DNA from 2 places in the Bradyrhizobium sp. STM 3566 genome. Region 2 is predicted to be linked to the other one. Evidence: riboswitches for the same ligand, from Rfam matches in the RefSeq annotation. Region 2 holds a riboswitch; the other holds the start of a gene.

Region 1 (11,152 bases), 1.5 Mb from region 2:
CGTCTTGAGGGCCGGAAAGGCTGACAGAGTATGGCTGTCAATGCTGTCTTTGAGGCTCAAGCGGCAAAGCAGCCGATATGCGGCGGCGAGATCGATCCGCCTCTGCTGCACTATGTCTCCGACGGTTGACGGCACCGCTCGTTTTGTCATGTCGTCTCCAACGGACGATTTGTCACCAATGGAGCCCGCCCGGCTCGAGCCACGTTGCGAATTCCCGACTTGGCGAACGCGAGGCGCTCCAAGCCTGCGGCTCTTTTCCGTCTGCCCAGCAATCGACGTGCCATCAAACATGGTTTGCCATCTGGGTCTTTAATCGAGCGAGATCACGTTCAAAGTGCGCACGCCAGCAGGATGCTCGCGCCTGCCGTGTCTGGTTCCTGGCACAAGACGTCACCAACCGGACAGGGCGGAGGAGAACACTGAATCGGAGCTCGACCGCGGACCAGTTGGGCTCGGCTTGCCAGTGGAGGTTCAGCCCGCTCCGATCTCCCGACATTACCAACAGCGCAATGTACCGTTGTTCACGACTGTGGGTGTGTTGGTTGGAAGCGGACGTCAGAGGGAAGGTGTTCAACAAACGTGACGGCCGCGTCAGGCGCTGCCGTTTCGCGATCAAGTCGTTTTCTAGATGCTGCAAGAGTGCCGCCGTTCATGCAAGCGAAGGCAAAAATCTTCCAGGAGACTTTGAGATTTTCGAGGTTCGCAGCAACTGATCCGCCTGTACCAAAGGCCAAGCGATTCGCGCAGAGTCTCGCGTGATTCACCCTTTGCGGCCGCTGATGCCTCTATCTTCAGCGACCTTAGATGCTTCGGATCCTAGCTTAGCTTGTCCAGCTCGCACAGCAATAGCGGCACAATCGTCGTCCGGTCCTTGCTGCTGAGACCAGTGCCGTACAGGACGCCGGTACCCATCTACGTTGCGCGCGACGTACTCGTCCATGTCGCCGCTCCTCTTCTCCGGCATGATCCCGTCAGACCTGAGGTTGCCGTCCCCTACCAGGAAGCGCTAGCAAGGTTTTCGGTTTGGGCCGACAGCAATCCCGTAGAGCGACTGAACTCTCGCGCATCCCCAGGCTGCTAAGCGCAGTACGACCTGGGGGGCTCCATCGCCGGGTGTGTCAGTATCGTCCTCAACAGGGGCTGGTGCAGGACGGACCGTGCGCTGCCGACGCAAGTAGTAGTTTTCTATACATCCGCCGGGTGGGCAGCCGTGGTGCTCGTCATCCTGCTCTATGTGATCTTCGGCCCTGGATGAGCGTGGTGATCATGGCAGGAGCATAGGTGGTTTGCCGGATCGCGGCTGAGAGACTGCCGGAACGTCGCGTGTTCCGTTAGGCCGAGAGCTCAGACCCTGCATGCCGCGCACCGCGATTTGCTGCTTGCACCACCTCTGTTGGCCTAGCCATCAACGTGCAGGCGTGAATAGTGTCGCCCCCGGTATCAGTTTTTCTTGGTGCTGGCCTCGCGTTGCGAACATGAGCACGTAGAATACGAGGAGAATTAAGAGGCCGCGCATACCAAAGGTATTCCCGAAGCTATTACAATTGTGGAGCGAATTGTACTCCGTGCATTTGATGCAGGCGATGCACGAGCGAATTGCGCGGAACTCGACCGAAGCCCTGTATCAGGCGGCAAACGAGTAGCTGGCCGCGTGAAGGGGCCAGCGTCAGCTCAGCAAATCGACCCTGCCGGTGTCGAGCCGATAAAGGCCCCCGACGACCTTCAGTCTGTTCTGCTCAACTGCCGCGTTCAAAATCGGCCCCGTCGATTTGAGTTTGTTGACATTATCGATTACATTTTGTCGGGTTGCTTCAGCGAACGTGTCACCGCGTTGCTGGCGGGTTACTTTTACCGCAGGCGCAAGCGCAGCGACGAGGGATGAAATGTGTCCCGGCGGCGGCTTATCGTCCTGGAGCGACTTAATCGTGGCGCCTATCGCACCGCAATGATCGTGACCAAGTACCAGGATCAGCGGCGTGTTCAGCACGGCTACCGCATATTCCATGCTGGCGAGCGTGTCATCGTTGGCGAAGTTGCCGGCGAGGCGGCAGACAAACAGATCACCAAGTCCGCTACCGAAGACAAGTTCAGGCGCCACGCGAGAATCGGCGCAGCTCAGGATCGCGGCATATGGATTTTGGCCATCCACTAAGACTCGGCGCTCGCGCTGGAAATCGTCGCGTCGTGATGCGCCCTGGACATAGCGATCGTTGCCTTCCATCAGCCTCTTCAGGGCAGCATCCGGGGAGAGTAGGTTATCTGGCTTGGGGGGCGCTTCTGCTTCCTTAGCATCGACAATGTTGTTGCCAAGCCGCAGGCAAGCCGCCGAAACAGCGAACAGCAACAGCGAGCGGCGCGAAGACGCGAACTTGGTCAGATAGGGCATATTCGGAGAATGGCCTGCTTGCATGTATCTCACCTCATCGCGCGGCTTTACGCCACCCGTTGGCTTCGGCTTCCGCTTCGCTGCAGAGCCAGCGTTCACCGGGCTTCGTCATGTCGAGTTTTTCGTAACTGAGTTGCCCGGGCAGGTGATAAATCCGCTCGCCATTGCGGCCCACGGTGCCTTTTATCACACACTCAGACGAGGGCGGGTCCGATAGCAGGGCGGATCCGAGCAGGAGCTCCTGAGCGTCGACCGGAACCGAGCTCGCGCCGATGATGATCGTCCCCTTATTGCGGCGACGCCAGTCCCAGGGCGCGACGAACGCCCCCGACCATAGCCCTGCACAGGTTTTGCTCGCCACAACCTCATAGATGACGTAAGGACCCGACGAGAGTGCCCAGCCCGAGCGTACCATCCAGGCGTTCACGTCCTCGCCTTCGATGAAGCAACTGCCGCGTGACCGCCAGTACTCATCGACTCCCTTGGTATGACAATCCCACGTTCGTCCGTTCGAATGCTTGATAAGCTCGTCGCGAGCAGCTACCCCGCAAGTCCATTTCCGGCCGTGGGCGTCGAGGCAAATCTGATCAGTCTCAGGAGCTTCGATGCCTGAGAGCCGAATCTTGGTCTGCTCAATCTCGATGGTATTGCCGTCGAGGATGCGCGCAGGGCCCCTGAGCTTCGCCGCGCACACCGGAGATGCGATGACAGCGAGCAATGCGACCACCATTATGCGCTGTTTCATCCCGACAATAACCTTTCGCTCTTGATCCATGTTCACGCACGACCCGGCGCCGCCATTCGACTGCTTAAACGCACTATGCCCGTTATTCGATCGGCATCTTTCGACGTTTACTCTATGAAGGCGTGGCCGTAGTTTCCAAGCTACGACCTGACGCTGCGTGAGGTTCAAGAGATTTCTTCCGGCGTACGTGTCGCGGTATCCGTCGAGCCTCGCCGGTCTCTCTCTCTCTCTCTCTCTCTCTCTCTCTCTCTCTCTCTCTCTCTCTCTCTCTCTCTCTCTCTCTGGGCGCGCACTGCACCCTCTCGACCTGAGGAGAGAAGATCCCCATCGCGCAGCCGCGGGCTCGGTATGCGGGAGAAAGCCGAACCTCGAACGCTGTTTCTCACGCACTTGAAGAACAAAAGTCGCCTGCGAATCTTGAGCGTCGAGTGGAAGCCACGCGTCGAGGAGCAACCTGGCTATCCTTTGTGCCAACTGGGTCTACCCAGCAAGCCCAGGGTGAGGGCGTGCGTTTGCGTCAGGGGAACGGCAGCCTCAGTGGGTTCGTCGTATACGCACCGGGCGGGGATAAGCCGCCCGCATGCCATTCGGTGCGACGCGTCAATCCACAACATGGTTGCCCCATCGCGGCACTCGGGTAGGTCGCTCTGGTGCAGTTTGGCCGACTCAAGCTACAAATTATTCTCAACGATCTCACTACATAATGGGAATGAAATGGTTGCTGCCCCCCGGGAATTGCCGGTCTCTTCTTACGCGCTTGAAGTGGATGGCCGACTCAGAGCCGAATTCGCGACCAGAGACGGCGCCAGGGCAGGCGGAGCAGAACTGAAGAAGCGTTTTCCCATGGTTCAAATCCGGATCTATGACGCGCAGACGAATGCGCGCGAGGAAATTTAGCGCCGACTCAGCCGGCCCTCGATGCCTCGCGAACGGCTCCGGGGCTCCTCGCCGGGGCACTCGGAAAAAGGCCGGTGTCCAGGGGGTGTGCCGGCCCGCTAACAATGCCCCATTTCACTCTTGTTAGGTTTCGTCGCGGCACACGATCGTGCCGCCCGCGCAGCCTCTGCGGCGGCACGCTCACCAGTCAGTCGCGCGATGCCCGGCGTGCACGCCGGATCGGGTTTGGGCCCGAGGCATCTCCAGGTCCAGTCTCTTGAAGAGTAGCATGAAAGAGCTGGTTCGCCCGCAGATTGGTGTCCTCTCACTGGGTCGGAGGGCAAATCGCCAGCTGGCACGCGCCGCTGCGGCCGACCCTACTCCTCGCAGAAAGACTCGAGTCATCGTGCCGGCCGAGTGTTTCCTGACGAGCTGAAGGCTGCGGGAAAGGCTCGCGACTGTTGCGAATGCGTAAGCACCGACGCTTTAGCGTTGATATGTCTTGCAGTTGTTCTGAAGCGTTCGGCGGCAGAAGGAGCAGCGGCGCGATCTTGCTCTGTGACCATTTTACAGGGCTTTTGCTCCTCTCTTACTCTTCCCGTTCCTTTGGCTCAATGCGAGCGAACCAGGAGCCAGGAGGAAAGGCCGCGATACGCTTGGCAAAGGAGGATTGCGGCTCCCAATCTTGACCTTCGCTCTTCTCGAAAGTGATGACCCCGTTGTGTGTAAAAGCAAGGGGTCCTGGAATATTACAGTTCACCAAAAGCAAAACGCGCCACAGATCGCCTTTCTCGTTCGGCTTGTCCTTCTGCTTCGGCAAGTAGTCCACTCCAACAGGCTCAACAATAGTGCAGCGGCCCTGCCGCAGAAGATCGCCGAGCCGGCCTTGCGTGGTCGTCACGAAGTTGAAGTTGCTCGGATCATGCAGAAAGCGAAGATTTGCGTTCCTTTCATCCTCCTTGACTTCAGTAGCGATCAACGAGAGCGCCAGGGCGTGCCAACCCAACTCCATCGGCTTTGCATAGGTCGACGCAAGTTGAAACGTGCCGTCGAGCGCGATTCTCCAGGCGATAACGTTCTGTTCGTCTAATGTATCATCCGGGTGCCTGGTCCACATAACGAAAACATAGTCGTTTTGGTCAAGTTCAATGACGCCCCACATTCGAGGGACAAAAAGTGCCACCTTCGAAACGTTGGAGATAAGTTGTTCTATTGTCTCACCGTCTTGCGCTCGCCACGTTGACTTGAATCTTTCGATATGGGGGCTCTCGATGGCGCGAACACTGTTGCTTGTCGCAGCCAGCGCGGCCATACAGATCAACGATCGGCCGAGACAAAACAATAGCGCGCGTCTTCCAGACACTTTCCTCATAACCGCCGGCCTATTTGGTTTCATCCACACGTCATTCCAAGCGGGCAAGCTTCAACCTGCTATTCGCGAGCGCAAGAAGTTAGCGGCGACGCAACGAGGAGACCGACGGTGTCCCGTGCGAGCGGGCGCTCCCCTCTATGTCACGCGCCGCTAACTTCGCTCCCGGCGACAGCTTCAAGTTGCTGTGCTGGATATGCCCAGCAGGAGGACTGGGCATATCCGAAGACTTGCATTCCTCGTGCCAGGTAATAGACGGCAATTTGCACCGCTTTTTTGTCCTCTTTGTCGGTTTTCCGACTTGCGCACGTCTCGATGTTTACCTTCAACGCTACGCAACGCGGCTTATGCGTCCTTGCACGCACCGAATATTCGACGGCGCAGCTGAACGCCTCGACCAAGTTCCTGATGACAATTGGGAGCACGCTTGCCGCCATAGAACCGTTTCGTTCGTATCGTTGCCGGAATGTGGCTTTCGATCTCTGCCATCCTCTGGGCGCTCGCGGCCAAGAGGCCAGAGCGGCGTTTGCCGCTTCTTTCGCGACGTGCGGCTCGAGAGCAGCCTCCCGTTCGGCCGCTTTGCGGTAGAAGGCCAACGACGACGAAGCCGATCTTCATCGCCGAGCATTTGGCGTTTGGCTGGTACTGCAAATCAACGTGCTGGTCAGGCATGTTGCTGGCTTTGCCAGGTGTCTTAGGGTCTGTACCTAATTAGCGATCTCTGATTCCTTCGCACCAAGTTGATTCGGGATGGGGGACTTCGGTGCGCAAAGGGCTGTTCTGGCTGAACGACAAGCAGTGGGCTCAGATCGAGCCGCATCTGCCAACGAACCAGACCGGCCCGGCGCGCGATGACGATCGACGCATCATCAGCGGTATCATTCACATGCTTCAGTGCGGCGCACGCTGGCGCGATTGCCCGCCCGACTATGGTCCTTACACGACGATCTACAATCGTTTCAATCGCTGGGCTAAGCGCGGACATTGGCAGGCGATCTTTGAAGCGCTCGCCCGCTGCGGCAAGGATGGCGTGACCTTGTCCATCGACTCCACCTCGATCAAGGCGCATCGCTCGGCGAGCGGTGGAAAAGGGGGGAGCATGAACAGGCGATCGGACGCTCGCGCGGTGGGCGGACCACGAAAATCCACGCGCTGAGCGACCCTGATTGCAGACCTTGCGCATTTCATCTCACTCCGGGACAAGACGCAGATATTGCCGCAGGGCCGGCCCTTTTGAAACTCGCGCCGCCCATGTCTGCCCTCATTGGGGACAAAGGCTACGATGGCGACGGCTTTCGCGCCGAAATCGCCAATCGCGGCGCAAAGCCCGTCATTCCAAACAAATCCAACAGGGTGACCCTCCACACCTTCAGCAAACGCGCCTACAAAGGGCGCAATGTTATCGAGCGCTGTTTCTGCCGGCTCAAGGATTTCAGGCGTGTCGCAACTCGCTACGACAAACTTGCCAGGAACTTCTTGGCTGCCGTGCACCTCGCCGCCATCGTCGCCTATTGGATCAATTGAGTCTGAACCCTAGGCTTATTCAGCACGGATCGAGCTGGTCGATAGGGCGGCTGGATGGCGGACGCGCTCGAAGACCGGCGGGAAGCCGGGGCATCAAATGCGTTCTGCTCCAGGCAGCGGTGCCTGCCGGCGCAAGCCGCATTTGTCCCTTCCACCATCTGGCGTGCGGGCCCGGGGCAGCTGTGACGGTTATTACAATATGGCTGACTGGAGAGCCTTTCTCCATCGAGGCAACGATAAGGATGCGCGGCCCTTCGCGTAGCGGATGTCGCAGCACCAGCTTGAGACATAATCTGAGAGGTTGACGGAAGACTTGTCTTGCCGATATCCCAAGTCGTCGAGGTTCTCCGGTCCCACTTGATCCGGAGCTAAGAGGGAAGCCGGTGAAGATGCCGGCGCTGCCCCCGCAACTGTGAGCGGCGAGCCGCTGTCCAACGATGTCACTGAAGCCTGCGCGGCTTCGGGAAGGCCGGACAGCAGCAATGACCCGTGAGCCAGGAGACCTGCCCCGACAATATATTCGTCCACGGGCGGGGTGTCCCGGTGGTGCGCCAAGCAGCCGTCGCACCGTGCGACTTCCCCTGCCTGCGTCCGCCATGGCCTTTGCCCCCAACATGGGGTTACCGCTATGTCTCTTCTCTCCCTTCCGGTTGCCACGCTCGGAACGCCACGCATCGGTCCAAGGCGCGAGCTCAAACTCGCTCTAGAAAGCTACTGGGCCGGAAAAAGCAGCGAACAGCAGTTGCTCGAGGACGCAGCTGGCCTGCGTGCCGCGAACTGGGCTCGTCAGAAATCTATCGGCGTCACGGTCATTCCATCGAACGATTTCTCCCTCTATGACCAGGTGCTCGACACAAGTGTCATGGTTGGCGCCATCCCGGAGATCTACGCTTCGAAATCCGAACTCGTTTCGCTCAAGACGTACTTCGCCATGGCCCGTGGTTCACAAGTCGACGACCAGGATGCGACTTGCGGTGATCAACCGTGCGGAGTTGGCGCACCCGCGCAGGAGATGACCAAGTGGTTCGACACCAACTACCACTACATGGTTCCCGAGTTTCACACGGGACAGACTTTCAGGCTATGCTCTCGCAAGCCGATCGAGGAGTATGAGGAAGCCAAGGCTCTCGGCTTTCAGACCCGCCCTGTCCTGATCGGGCCGGTTACATTCCTAAAGCTCGGCAAGAGTCCCGATCCTGCGTTCCAGCCACTCTCGCTATTAGATGAGCTGATACCAGTCTATATCGAGGTTCTGCAGGAATTGGCCCAACGTGGGGCTAATTGGGTTCAGTTCGACGAGCCCTGCCTGGTTCTTGATCTGGATGAGGGGATGCGAAAATCTTTGCGGCATGCCTATGACCGGCTCGCAAAGGAGGGGCCGGCCATCAAGATCATGGTTGCCAGCTATTTCGGCGACCTCGGCGACAATCTGCACACCGCCTTGAGCCTGCCAGTTGCCGGAGTGCATCTCGATCTGGTTCGAGCGCCACAGTTGTTGGACCAGATCATCGCTGGCGGCCGAAGTGATCTCGTCATGTCGCTCGGTGTCGTCGACGGCCGGAATGTATGGCGGTCGAATTTGTCCTCGCTGCGCCAACGGCTCGAACCCGTGATTGCGAAGCTCGGCAAAGATCGTGTACAGATCGCCCCATCCTGCTCTCTGCTTCATGTTCCGGTCGATGTTGGCCTCGAGACGGGGCTCGCTTCTGACGTCAAGAGCTGGCTTGCTTTTGCGGTCCAGAAGATGCGAGAGCTTGCGATCCTGGCGCGGGCACTCGCAGGCGACCAGAATGTCGCGCCAGCTCTTGCCGAGTCGGAATGTGCCGCGACTGTCCGCCAGACTTCGCCCAAAATCCGTGATGCCAATGTCGCTGTGCGGATGAAAGCGATCGATCAGACCATGCGTCGCCGCGCGAGCCCATTTGCCCGTCGTGCCGAGATCCAAAGCAATCGTTTCGGACTACCGCCTTTTCCTACCACGACGATCGGATCGTTTCCGCAGACCACAGAGGTCCGGAATGCCCGTGCGGCGCATGCGCGAGGCGCGATGAGCGACGAGCAATACGACAGGTTCCTCAAGGAGGAGACTGCGCGCGCTGTACATTGGCAGGAGGACATCGGTCTTGACGTCCTGGTGCACGGCGAGTTCGAGCGCAATGACATGGTGCAGTACTTCGGCGAGCACCTCGCCGGCTTCGCATTTACCAGGAACGGATGGGTGCAGTCCTACGGATCGCGCTGCGTCAGGCCACCGATCCTGTTTGGCGACGTAGTGCGGTCCAAGCCTATCACCGTAGGCTGGTGGTGCTACGCGCAATCGCTCACGAGGAAGCCGATGAAGGCGATGTTGACCGGACCCGTGACGATCTTGAACTGGTCTTTTGTTCGCGATGATATTCCCAGAAGCGAGGTCTGCCGCCAGATCGCGCTCGCGATTCGCGACGAAGTCCGCGATCTCGAGAATGCTGGAGCGACCATGATCCAGATCGACGAAGCGGCGCTTCGCGAAGGATTGCCGTTGCGCCGATCGGAGTGGACGGCTTATCTCGACTGGGCCGTGGATTGCTTCCGGATCTGCTCATCGGGAGTCGCTGATCAGACGCAAATTCATACCCATATGTGCTACTCGGAGTTCAACGACATTATCGGTGCGATCGCTGCAATGGACGCGGATGTCATCTCGATCGAGACGTCGCGCTCGAAAATGGAACTACTCGACGCGTTTAGGAACTACGAATATCCAAATCAGATCGGGCCGGGCGTGTACGACATCCACTCTCCACGCGTTCCCGAGATGGGCGAAATGAAGGAGCTGATGGCGTTGGCTCGGACGCGACTGCACGACTCGCAGCTCTGGATCAATCCGGACTGCGGCCTGAAGACACGCAAATGGGAGGAGGTTCGGCCGGCGCTAGCGAACATGGTCGCTGCGGCCCGCGAACTGCGCGCATCATTCGATCCGCCAGGCCGTTGATCCAGGCTTGGGTCTCTTCTCGACGAGGCGGATCCGCTTGTGGTCATTTGCGCGCTCGGTAATCGAGGTAGCCTTGGGAACAGAAAAAATGCCCGGTCCCGCTTAGGCGGGCCGGGCGAAAGTCTGGAGAAGGAGCGACGCTGACGCATCGGAGCCGAGTTGAAACACAAGCTCAGCCTAGCTCGATTATGCCGTGGTATGCCACCATATAGTCCGAGGTTTATGAATCTACACCAAAGTTTGTCGCTCATGAGCACGTCGGGAACGACTACGACATCAGCGAGCGACGGTGATCCCCGGCGGCCACCGCAGGGCACCACCCGCAAACTCGGCGCGCTTTCCTGCCTGGAAAACTTATGTTCGATCGCGCGATGATAGGAGAAGCCCGGCTTTAAGGATCTCGCAAGCGTAGCCAATGCATGAACCGTCACGAGAGCTCAGGAAGGCTCGGATGCGCCGTTTGCACCGGTGGTCGAGCAAGCGATTATATTGCGCAGAAGCCATTTTGGCAGTAGGGCAGCCTACGCGCGCGCGAGCCCCCCCCATTTTCATTTCGACGGGGTGAACATGAGGCCGCCTGTCCGGCTGTGAAACGGCAGCGATCAATACAGCCCGTTCGTCTCGGCGCCGTGTCACGGGGGGGCGGCCTTGTCGGATGCAAACGCGACCGAGCTCCGTTCGGCCTCGGCTTCTTGCTCCAATTGCAGAACATGCGCTCTTAGCGCATCGGAAGTCGCTGCCGCTGTCTCGCTGAACAGCGGATCTCCATGATCGGTGAGGCCGGAAGCGATTTCGGTCCAATCCTGAGCTGAGAGCGCCTTCAGAGCTGTCGGAAAGAAATCTCGTTCTTCCCACATCATGTGGTGCCGCTCGCGTACTATAAAGTCCCGTATGATATTGCCGACGTCCTGCCGAAAAAGTTCACGATCCGCGAGGATGGCGTCAATAGCCCGCGCGAAGTGGTGCAAACGGTCGACGACTTCCTGGTGTTCGAGCGCGAGATCGCCGATGATTGCAGCTGCATCCGGATCGCGAGCCTTTAGTTTGGAATAAATCAAATCTTCCTGTGGATGATGGTACACTTCAGGATAAACCTCGAAATAGCTGATAATCGCGCGAATGACTTCATAATCAGGACGGATCCCTTTCTCAAAAATCTCCACTTCGCGTTCAAGAGCGACCAAAAGCAGATCAATGTTGCGATGCTCTCGAAGCAAAAGATCGATGATCATTGCGGTGCTCCTGGAGGCACAATGTTGGCTGGCGGCGTTTTTGCGG
Region 2 (11,152 bases):
GCGGCCGCAATGATCGCACCTGAGATCGCCGCGATCTCGAGGCCGCCGACGGCGCACAGGATCTTCTCGGCCGAGGCTCCGGCAACGCCGTGGCGTGCAATCGCCGCATCGATCACCCGCGCCTTGTGCGCGCGGCCCAATGCATCGACGCCGGTGCCGCTGCCCGCGATCTCCTCGGCGCTCACGCCGAGCAAGCTCGCCGCGATCGCCGCTGACGTGGTGGTGTTGCCAATGCCCATCTCGCCGAAGATCAGGAGATCAGGCTGGCTGGCTTCCGCACGCGCCACCGCGCGCTGGCCGGCGCCGAAGGCGTAGGCCAATTCCGTGGGCGTGAGCGCGGCCTCGACACTGAAATCGCGCGTGCCGCTGCGCGGCTTGTCGGTGACGATTCCGGGCATCTGCGCTTCGGCCAGCGTGCCGGCATCGACCACCTCGAGGTTTGAGCCCAGCTCGCGCGCCAGCACCGAGATCGCGGCGCCACCGGAGGCAAAATTCGCCATCATCGCGATGGTCACGGCTTGCGGATAGGCCGACACGCCTTGCGCGACGATGCCGTGATCGCCCGCGAAGATGATGATCGGCACGCGCGCCGCACGCGGCCGCTCAGTCGCTTGCAAGCCCGCAAGCTCGATCGCGAGCTGCTCGAGCCGGCCGAGCGCGCCGGTCGGCTTCGTCAGTTGCGCCTGCCGCGTAACGGCCGCCTCGCGATGGACTGCGGAGATCTCGGGGCAGTTCCGGTAAACCCATTCGGGAAGCATGCTGCCTCAACGCCTTCGCTTGAGAATGTAACTGTCCATGATCCAGCCGTGCCGCTCACGCGCCTCTTGCCGCGACGCGACGATGCGCGGGCCGACCTCGGCCAGCACGCCGGACATGATGATCTGATCGGGCATGCCGAGATAGGCCCCCCACCAAATGTGGAGCCCGGCCGGATCGAGCGACTGAAACGCCGTACCGCCGTCGAGCATCACCACCACGGTATCGACGCCTTGCGGCCAGCCGCCGTCGCGCAAACGCCGACCCGTCGTCACCAGGAACGGCTCGCCGATATCGTTGAGTGGTAGCGCATGCGCGGCGCACAGCGCCTGGATCGAGGTGATGCCGGGTACGACTTCGATATTCGGTAGTGGATCGAGCCGGCGCGCAATGCGTAGCGAAGAGTCGTAGAGCGATGGATCGCCCCAGATCAGCAGCGCGACCTTGCCGTCACCTTGGCGATGCCTCGCGATGGTCTGCGACCAGGTCGCGGCCACCGCATCATGCCAGTCGTCGACACCCTTGCGGTAATCAGCTTCACCGCCATCGCGCACGGGAAGATCGAATTCGGCGATGACTGCCTTGTCGCTGGCGAGCACCTCGGCGCAGATCGTCCGTCTGAGATCCGCAAGATCGGACTTCGCAGTCCCCTTGCGCGGGATCAGGACGAGATCGGCCTCATTGATGGCTTGAATCGCGGCGCGCGTGAGCTGCTCGGGATCGCCGCAACCGATACCTATCAGAGAGAGCGTGAGCATCGCGAGCGCGACGGGCGGCCGCTGCGGCCGCCCATTCGCTTGTCTCTCAGGCCGCGTTGTGCAGGCGCGGCGTGACGAGGCCGGGCGCAGTGACGCCACGCAGCGATTTCGCCAGCGCCAGCACGGCGAGATCGGCGAGCGGCTCGATCACGACGACCAGCGCATAGGATCCGGCAAACGCCGCGATGTTGGCGAGGTTGGTCGCGCCGAAGCCGGAGCCGTAAAGCGCCCAGAACGCCACCCACGCGACGATGCCGGACTGATAGGCGGTCGAGAGCGCCAGCGCTTGGCGGTATTGCAGATCGACGTAGGCGGTATTGCGCGGAATGATCCGCGTCGCGAGCGCCTGGATCGCAAACAGCGGCACCAGGAGCGTGGTGACGTTCATGCCATATTGCGGCAGGTCGGTCGGCACGAACAACACGCCCTGGAGCAAGAGGCCGAACGCGAGGCCAAAGGCTGCGGGCGCAGCACCAAACAGCAGGAATAGGGTCGAGCCGAGGATGAAGTGCACCTCGGACACGCCGACCGGGAAGTGCGGCAGGATTTGGAAGAAGGTGAAGACAAGGCCCGTGGTGGCCAAGGTGCGCGCCGCGAACGAGCCAACGCCCTGCTCGCGCACGGTTTCGGCCGCGAGCTTGAAGGCAACGCCGCCTGCGGCGATGCCGGTTGCGTAACTCAACACGAGCTTGGCGCCCGTCACGATCCCGGGTTCGATATGCATGGTTCAATTCCTTCCTGCCGTCACACCCGACGGCCTTGGCCTCGAAATTTGCAGGGCCGGTCTCCTGGCTCGCGGTTCACTGGGATTCTCCGGCCTTCCCGGACCTTGCGGCCCAGTGGCTGATCGGAGCCCCTCACCGCTTACAGTCGCGGGGGCGGCTGGGGTTTTGGGCGCCGCAATTGGGTCCGCCCACCCCCATTCCCGTTTATGCTCGGGCGCTTTGCGCCGCGTTGAGCACCATGCCTCTCTTGTGTGCCCCTTTCGTATCGCAGGCGTCAAGGGGCGACTGGCTGCGGGAGCCGTCATGACGGATATTCCCCGGCCAGCGCGCCGAACAGAATCACGGCGGCGGTGGAAGCCGCCCCACCGCGCGCAAGCTGCTCGGCGAGCTCGACAATGGTGGTGCGGACCAGCCGTTCGTCCGATCTCCCGAGAGATTCGGCGAACAGCGCCGGGGTGCTTGGCGCGAGGCCATGCGCGATCAATTTTGCGGCAAGCGCCGGAAAGGTGCGCCGGCCCATATAGACCACAGTCGTGGCCTCGGGGTCGGCCAGCGCCGCCCAATTCAGGTTTGGTGGCAATTCCCCGGTGACATCGGCCCCGGTCACGAACTGCACCCGTCGCGAGGTGTGCCGTCGGGTCAGCGGAATTCCTGCTCGCGCCGCGGCGACGCAGGCTGAGGTGACTCCGGGAACGATCTCGTAGCCGATGCCGGCCTCGCGCAGCGTTTCGATCTCTTCCTCGAGCCGGCCGAAAATGCCGGCATCGCCCGACTTCAGCCGCACCACGCGCACGCCGGTTGCGGCATAGTCGACCAGGAGACGGTTGACATGGTGCTGCTTGGTCGAAGGACGCCCGGCCCGCTTTCCCACCGCGACAAGATTGGCCCCGGGCCGCGCGAGGTCGAGGATCGCGCCGGACGCAAGGTCGTCATAGAGCACGACGTCCGCCTCGCGCAGCCGCGCGGCGCCCTTCACGGTGAGGAGCTCGGGATCGCCGGGACCGGCGGAGACGAAGGAGACAAAACCGCTCACCGGTCCTCCGCGATCAGATGAAAGAACGTGCCGGTGGCATGGCCACGGCGCGAGCCGGTCTCGGCAATGACGGTGCCGGTTGCATCGTGCACCACGGCCAGCGGCGTATCGGGTTGGGCAAGGATGGTCGAATAGTGGAACTCATGGCCGCGCAGGCGTGCGCCGGCCTCATGCCCCGGCATCGGCGCAGCCAGTTCGGCGAGGCGATAGCCCAGATGCATGCGGCGCTTGGCAAAGCTGGTCTCCAGGCCGAGCAGCCCCGCCATCTCATGGCGGACGCCGTCGGCATCGGTCAAAGCGGCACCCAGCACCATATAGCCCCCGCATTCGCCGTGCACGGGCCGCGTCTCCGCGAAGCCGCGAAGGCCGCTGCGAAAGCGCGCGTTGGCCGCGATCCTGCCGGCATGAAGCTCGGGATAGCCGCCCGGCAGCCAGCACACGTTGGCGCTTGCATCGGGTGCTTCGTCAGCCAGCGGCGAGAACGGCACTATCTCGGCGCCCGCCGCGCGCCAGGCTTCCAGCATATGCGGATAGACGAACGAGAATGCCGCATCCCGAGCCAGCGCAATGCGCTGGCCCGGCGGCGTCACATTCAAACCGTTCGTTGCAGGATGCGGCGACCATTTGGCTGCCGATTGCAGCACCGCATCGAGATCGACGTGCTCGGCGATAAAGCGCGCGGCCTCGTCGATCAGCTTGCCGATCTCCGCCTGCTCCTCGGCCTGCACGAGGCCAAGATGCCGCTTCGGCAGGCTGATCTCGGCATGGCGCGGCAGCGCGCCGAACACGGCAATGTCGACCTCGTTCAGCGCGCGCCGCACGAGGTCTTCATGACGCGGGCTGGCGACGCGGTTGAGCACGACGCCCGCAAGGCGCACGCCGGGGCGATAGTCGCGAAGGCCCGCGGCAATCGCCGCCGCCGTCTGCGCCTGTCCCGAGGGATCGATCACCAGCACCACCGGCCAGCCCAGCATCTCCGCAATGTCCGCGGTCGCACCTGTGCCGGAGACGCCACGTGCGGCGACACCGTCGAACAGGCCCATCGAGCCCTCGGCGAGCACGACGTCGGCATCGGCACCGCGGCCGACGAGGTGCGCAATGCTCACGCGATCCATCGCCCAGCTGTCGACGTTGACGGAGGCGCGCCCCGTCGCCGCGGCGTGGAACGCGGGATCGATATAGTCAGGGCCGCTCTTGAAGCACTGCACGTTCAGGCCGCGATTGCGCCAGGCGCGGGCGAGCGCCAGGGTCAGCGTGGTCTTGCCCACTCCGGAGGCAGGTGCGGAGATGACGAGGCCCGCCGCCATCACGATACCTCCGGAAAGCGCGGCTCGGCGCCGACCGGCCGATAGCGGCGGTCGTAATCGGCGGCATAGAGGCGGCTCTCGTCGAAATCCGCAGCGCCAAGCGTCTTGCCGACCAGGATCAGCGCGGTGCGCTCCATCTCGCCGCCCACGGCCGCATCGAGAGTGCCGAGTGTCGCGCGGACGATACGCTGGTCCGGCCAGCTCGCGCGCCACACGATCGCGACCGGGCAGTCCGCACCGTAGTGAGGCGTCAGCTCGGCCACGACCTGATCGAGCAGATGGATCGACAGGTGAATTGCGAGCACCGCGCCGGTCGCGGCGAATGCAGCGAGCTTCTCGCCTTCAGGCATCGCGCTGGCGCGGCCCGGCGTGCGCGTCAGCACCACGGTCTGAGCCAGGCCCGGCAAAGTCAGTTCGGCCTCCAGCGCCGCCGCCGCAGCCGAGAACGAGGGCACGCCGGGTGTCAGCGTGTAGGGAATTCCGAGCGCACGCAAACGGCGAAGTTGCTCCCCCATCGCCGACCAGATCGAGAGATCGCCGGAATGCAGCCGCGCGACGTCCTTGCCCTCGGCATGCGCGGCGGCGATCTCCGCGATGATCTCCTCGAGCGAAAGCGGCGCGGTGTTGACGATGCGCGCACCGGCCGGGCAATGCGCCAGCACGCCCGCGGGCACCAGCGAGCCCGCATAGAGGCAGACCGGACAGGCCGCGATCAGGTCGCGGCCGCGCAAGGTCAAGAGATCGGCGGCGCCAGGCCCTGCGCCGATGAAATGCACCGTCATGCGCCGTCTCCTTCGGCAATCGCCGCGGTTGCGGTGCGATCCTTCGAGACCATACGCGTCCCAATCAACCGCGCGCGAGGACCGGCGGCAGCGAGCGCCGCAGCTTCGGCGACCGATCCTGTGCCGAACTTTTCCGCGACAAGCGTCGACTGCGTCGGCGTGTCGATGCCCGCCAGCCTATCGGCCGGAACCGCCATGATCGGCACACCGCACTCACGTGCGAGCTGCTTCAGCACCTCTGCGTTGGCCTTGTCGATGACAGTTGCCACCGCCGCAAGCCCCTCGGGGCCGCCCGCCGCCAGAAGCGCTTCGCGCAGCGAAGCCAGCGTGACATCCTGTCTGAACCCGAGCCCGGCAACCTTCATCGGTTCGTACTCCACTGCACCACGGGCCGCGCGGCGTTCCACGACCGGTAGCGGCCGAGCGGAGCGGCATGGGCGATCTCGACCCGCATCAGCTCGCCGCCATGGCGCTGATGCAGCTCGCCGAGCAGCGCTTCCGTCTCCAGCGTCACGGCATGCGCGACGACTCGAGTGCCAGGCGCGAGCCGCGCCCAGACGGCGTCGAACAGCGCGCCATCGAGGCCACCGCCGATGAAGACGGCGTCCGGCGGATCCAGCGCCGCGAGAGCTTCGGGCGCTTTGCCTGCGACGACGTTGATCCGATGCTCCAGTCCGAACTCGGCCGCGTTGCTGCGGATGTTGGCAGCCCGATCGTCCCGCGCCTCGACCGCGATCGCCGTTCCGCCGCACAGCGCCCATTCGATCGAGATCGATCCCGAACCCGCGCCAACATCCCACAGCCTCCTACCGGGACACGGCGCCAGCGCCGAAAGCGCCAAGGCCCGCATCGGCCGCTTGGTGATCTGCCCGTCGTGAGCGAAGAAATCGTCCGGCAGGCCAGAGCTGCGAGACAGTCCCTGCCCTCCCTCCGCCTCCAGCGCCACCGCAATCAGGTTTCCAGCCGAAGCGCGCGTATAGCTTTCAGCGCGATATTCTCTGATGCTTTCATTCGGCCCGCCGAGCGCGGCGAGAATCCAGAATGCGGAAGCCCCCCATCCGCGCTCGCTCAGCCATCTCGCGAGGTCGCCGGCAGCCTTGGCGTCACGCACGAGACAGATGATCCGCGCCCCATGCGCCAAATGCGGCACGAGACGTTCGAAAGGCGCGGCGTGAAGTCCGAGGCAAATCACGGATTCCAGCCGCCAGCCCAGCCGCGCGGCGGCAAGCGAGAAGGTCGACGGCGCGGGGTGCGCGATCCACTCGTCACCATGGAGCTTCTCGGCGAGACTTGTCCCGGCGCCATGCCAGAACGGATCGCCTGAGGCGAGCACGGCCGTCGGCCTACCGCGACAGCTCAGCACGATGTTTGCGTCGAACGGCACGGGCCACGGGCGTCCGCGGCTGCCGACATCCGCGAGCGCAAGATGACGCTCGCCACCGAACACGGTTTCTGCCCTGGCTAGCGCCTTTCGGCTTGCTTCGGACAGCCCGGCAAGGCCATCTTCGCCGATACCGATGATCGTCAGCCAGGGATCAGCCATGACGCGCGCCCTCATTCTGGGCGGAACGAGCGACGCGAGCGTGCTCGCAACGGCGATCGCGCGCGCCGGCATTGGCGCCGTGTATTCGTACGGCGGCCGCACCCGCGCGCCGGCCGACCAGCCGCTGCCGACCCGCATCGGCGGCTTCGGCGGCGCGAGCGGCCTTGCCGACTACGTTCGTCGTGAGCGCATCACGCATGTCATCGACGCGACGCATCCATTCGCAGCCGAGATGAGCCGGAACGCGGTCGAGGCGTGCACGGAGACGGCCACGCCGCTGATTGCGCTCGAACGCGCGCCCTGGACGAAAGCGCCCGGCGACAATTGGATCGAGGTCGTCGACGTCAACGCCGCCGTCGCCGCGCTGCCCGAGGTGCCGGCAAACGTATTCCTCGCCATCGGCCGTCAGCACATCGCGCCATTCGCGACGAAGCCGCAGCACACCTATACGCTGCGCTTCGTCGATCCGCCAGCAGCGCCCCTGCCCTTCGCGGCCGATATGATCGTGTCCCGCGGCCCCTTCACCCTCGACGGAGAGCTGGAGCTGCTGCGCACACGCGGCATCGCGTGGATCGTCGCCCGCAATTCCGGCGGCGACGGCGCGCGCGCCAAGATCGACGCCGCCCGCAGGCTCGGCCTGCCCGTGATCATGATCTCGCGGCCAGAACTGCCCGCGCGGTTGCGGGTGGAGAGCGTCGTCGAGGTGATGCAGTGGCTCGGTCATCGCACCTGCCTCGGTGCATAGATCCAGCGGCCGACGCGGCGCGTCTGCGAGTTGCCGACGATCACCAGCGTGCGCATGTCGGCCATTTCGGGCCGGGCCTCGTTCAGCGTCACGGTCTCGATCTTCTCGTCGGCAGCACTGATCGCACGCGCGAAGATCACCAGGCGCTCGCCGCAGCCGGCTTCCCGAAGCACCGCAAGCGCGCGGCCAAATCCTTCTGGCCGGCTCGCCGAGCGCGGATTGTACATCGCGATGGCGAAATCGGCTTCCGCAGCGAGTCGAAGACGCTTCTCGATCACCGTCCACGGCTTGAGATTGTCGGAGAGATTGATCGCGCAAAAATCATGGCCGAGCGGCGCGCCGGTGCGGGCGGCCGCCGCCAGCATCGCGGTGATGCCGGGCAGCACACGGATCGGCAGGTCCTGCCATTGCGGCGTCTGCTCGAGCGCCTCGAACACCGCGGAGGCCATCGCGAATACGCCGGGATCGCCGGAGGAAACGACCACGACCTGTCTGCCCTCAGCAGCTAGCCGCAGCGCTTCGCTCGCACGCTGCAGCTCCTCGCGATTGTCAGATGGATGCAGCTCGAGCCCGGCCCGCGGCGGCACGCGTGCGACATAGGGCGCATAGCCCAGAATGTCGGTGGCGGCGGCAAGCGCCGCCGAGACTTCCGGCGTCACCAGCGTGTCGCTGCCCGGCCCGAGGCCCGCGATGGTCAGCGTGCCCGTCATTCGGCAGCGTCCAGATGCCGGCCCTTGCCGTGCACGAGCACGATCGCGAAGTAAGGGCAATCGGCAGCATCGATCTCGGCGAGCCGCACCACGCGCTCGCCCGGCATGGTGCCGCGCTCGACCAGCCAGGCGTCATCCAGCCTGCCTGCGGAGCGAAGCGCGCGTTGCACCTTTGCGAGATTACGGCCGGTCTTCATGACGACGAGCGCATCGGAATCGCGCATGCGCCGCTCGAGCTCGTCTTCGGCGAGCGTGCCCATCAGCACCGTCGTCACGTCATCGCCGAGCGCGATCGGCTGTCCAACGCCATTCCAGCAGCCGACCATCCCGGGAATTCCGGCGATCACCTCGATCTCGACGCGGCCTTGCAGGCGCGTGTGCAGATGCATGAAGGAGCCGTAGAAGTAGGGATCGCCCTCGCAGAGCACGACGACGTCGACCGCGCGCGAAAGCCGCGCCAGGCGCTCGGCCCATTCGTCGTAGAAGCCGGCGAGCATTTGCACGTAGTCAGGACTGTCGAAGGCGATCTCGGTCGTGACCGGATATTCCATGGGATATTCGGTGACGCCGGCAGCGAGCATGCCCTCGACGATGCGGCGCGCCTGCCCCGGCCTGCCCTTCTTGCGGAAATAGGCGACGTGCTGCGCGCCGCGCACCGTGCGATCGGCGCGCACGCTCATCAGATCGGGATCGCCTGGGCCGAGACCGCAGCAGATGATGCGTCCCATGGCTATTCGCTCCGGCTCGCCAGCGCGTTGACGGCGGCGACCGTGATCGCGGAGCCGCCGAGGCGCCCTTCGACCGTCAGTGCCGGCGCCGGCGGATCGGCCATCAGCGCGGCCTTGGATTCGGCGGCGCCGACGAAGCCGACGGGGCAGCCGATGATCGCTGCCGGCCGCGGGCAGTCGCGATCCTCCAGCATGTTGAGCAGATGAAACAGCGCGGTCGGCGCATTGCCGATCGCGACGATCGCGCCGCCCAGATGCGGCCGCCACAGCTCCAGTGCGGCGGCCGAACGTGTGTTGCGCATGGAGTGCGCGAGCGCAGGAACGGACTCGTCTCCGAGCGTGCAGATCACGGCATTGGCCGCAGGCAATCTGGCACGCGTGATGCCCTCCGAGACCATGCGCGCATCGCACAGGATCGGCGCGCCCTTCTGCAAGGCCGCGCGCGCGGCGATCGCCATGCCCGGCGTGAAGCGGATATGCGCCTCGAGGCCGACCATGCCGGCAGCGTGGATCATCCGCACCACCACCGGCTCCTCGTCGGGCGTAAAGCGCGCAAGATCGGCCTCGGCCCGAATGGTGGCAAAGGATTGCCGGTAGATCGCCGCGCCGTCGGTCTCGTAGCTGTGCGGCATCAGTTCCCTCCGACCAGGATGGAGGGATCGCTGACGATATCCGCGCCGCTCAGCCCGCGCAGCACCGGCTCATCGCGCGTCGAGCCATCGCGGACGAGATCGAATCCGGCGCGCGTCGCGATCAGCGTGACCGCAGCCGTTCCGGAATGGGCGCAGCCCTTGCGGCAGCCGGAAACGTGGAGCCGCCCATCGGCGGCAATGCGCGGGGCGAGCGCTGCTGCGAGCGCGCGCGTATCGGCATGGGCTTCCCGGCAGCGCGGCGCGCCGCTGCAGGCTATGACGCGCAGCGCCGGATCATACGGCTCGGTGATGAGGCCCGCCCCGCTCGGCATCTCGCGATTGCCCTCGCTGAGCACCATCCGCCAGGGAGTCATGCGCAGCGCATGTCCGTAACCTGAGAACTGACGGAGCGTCGCGTGCAGCATTTGTCCGAATGCGACGCCAACCATCGCGCCTTGCGGATAGGGCCCGGGCCGCGCTGCGGCCATCACGGGCGCAGGCTCGGTCTCGCCGCGCAGCGATTGAGGCAACGTCGCGCCGGATGCGATGTGGGCTGCCATGCGCCCTCGCCCACCCCTCGCGCCGCCGGAGATGAGGAACCAGCTTGCGAGCGCCAGCGCCGCGCTCACGGCCTGTCCGCGTTCGACGCAGCGGCCGAGCCTTGCGCCGTCGGCCCGCACAAGGAGGCGGCCCGAGCGGTCGCGCTCGATGCGGATGTCGGCGGAATCGCCGGCCAGAACGCGCGATCGGCCATCGTCGACGGCGAAGCCGAACTTGGTGGGAAGCACGAGGCCGGATTCGGCGAGCGCCTCCTCGAGCTCCGCGGCGAGCGACTGCGTTTCGTCGCCGCTGCTCCAGAACGGCGTCACCAGGATGTTGCGCCTGGCCTCGATATCGGCGTCGGGATCGAGCAGCGCCAGTTGCGCAAGGCCATCGAGCAGCGGCCGATGGCCATCCTCCTTGACGCCCCTGATCTGGAGATTGGCCCGGCTTGTGAGGTCGATCAGGCCGTTGCCGAATCGCTCTGCCAGATCCGCAAGCCCGGAGATCTGTGGTGCTTCAAGGCGCCCGCCAAACGGACGCACACGGACCACGAGCCCGTCGCCCGACAGCATCGGACGCAGCGCGCCGGGACACCAGCCCTTGACTGCCGCCGCGCTCATGAGGCCTCCCGCAGTGCCGCCGCGATCGAATTGCGGCGGGTTCGCCAGAGTGAAGCTTCATGCAGGCGGGTGAAGCACGTCTCCATCGCGGCAAGGGCCGCCGGATTTTCGCGGGCCATGAAGGCGCGGACCTCGTCGTTGCCGAATGTCGCGTCGTAATAGAGATCGAACAAATGCGGCGGCACGGCGCCGGCGAGATGGGCGAAGGCGGCCATGTGCTCCAGCGTCGCGGTGATCTCGGCGGCGCCACGAAAACCGTGACGCATCATG

What was found. Region 2 has a riboswitch for cobalamin ahead of P6U27_RS22705 (energy-coupling factor ABC transporter permease). Riboswitches for the same ligand answer to the same signal wherever they lie in the genome.
Region 1: it holds a riboswitch for cobalamin, as region 2 does, so the genes downstream of both, metE (5-methyltetrahydropteroyltriglutamate--homocysteine S-methyltransferase) here and P6U27_RS22705 (energy-coupling factor ABC transporter permease) in region 2, are expected to answer to the same signal.

Annotation. Positions count from the first base shown of each region.
Region 1 is NZ_CP120692.1:6,214,579-6,225,730, reverse strand. It holds gene P6U27_RS29940 (carbonic anhydrase) at 1,667-2,410, opposite strand; gene P6U27_RS29935 (thermonuclease family protein) at 2,421-3,131, opposite strand; gene P6U27_RS29930 (hypothetical protein) at 3,846-4,028, shown strand; gene P6U27_RS29925 (nodulate formation efficiency C protein) at 4,597-5,319, opposite strand; partial or broken gene P6U27_RS29920 (IS5 family transposase) at 6,140-6,900, shown strand; cobalamin riboswitch at 7,224-7,426, shown strand; gene metE (5-methyltetrahydropteroyltriglutamate--homocysteine S-methyltransferase) at 7,529-9,874, shown strand; gene P6U27_RS29910 (hemerythrin domain-containing protein) at 10,507-11,106, opposite strand.
Region 2 is NZ_CP120692.1:4,683,434-4,694,585, forward strand. It holds gene cobT (nicotinate-nucleotide--dimethylbenzimidazole phosphoribosyltransferase) at 1-758, opposite strand, end outside; gene cobF (precorrin-6A synthase (deacetylating)) at 765-1,514, opposite strand; gene P6U27_RS22705 (energy-coupling factor ABC transporter permease) at 1,561-2,238, opposite strand; cobalamin riboswitch at 2,275-2,495, opposite strand; gene cobA (uroporphyrinogen-III C-methyltransferase) at 2,541-3,272, opposite strand; gene P6U27_RS22715 (cobyrinate a,c-diamide synthase) at 3,269-4,579, opposite strand; gene cobM (precorrin-4 C(11)-methyltransferase) at 4,579-5,361, opposite strand; gene P6U27_RS22725 (cobalamin biosynthesis protein) at 5,358-5,726, opposite strand; gene cbiE (precorrin-6y C5,15-methyltransferase (decarboxylating) subunit CbiE) at 5,723-6,904, opposite strand; gene P6U27_RS22735 (cobalt-precorrin-6A reductase) at 6,903-7,649, shown strand; gene cobJ (precorrin-3B C(17)-methyltransferase) at 7,625-8,359, opposite strand; gene P6U27_RS22745 (precorrin-2 C(20)-methyltransferase) at 8,356-9,087, opposite strand; gene P6U27_RS22750 (precorrin-8X methylmutase) at 9,090-9,719, opposite strand; gene cobG (precorrin-3B synthase) at 9,719-10,882, opposite strand; gene cobN (cobaltochelatase subunit CobN) at 10,879-11,152, opposite strand, start outside.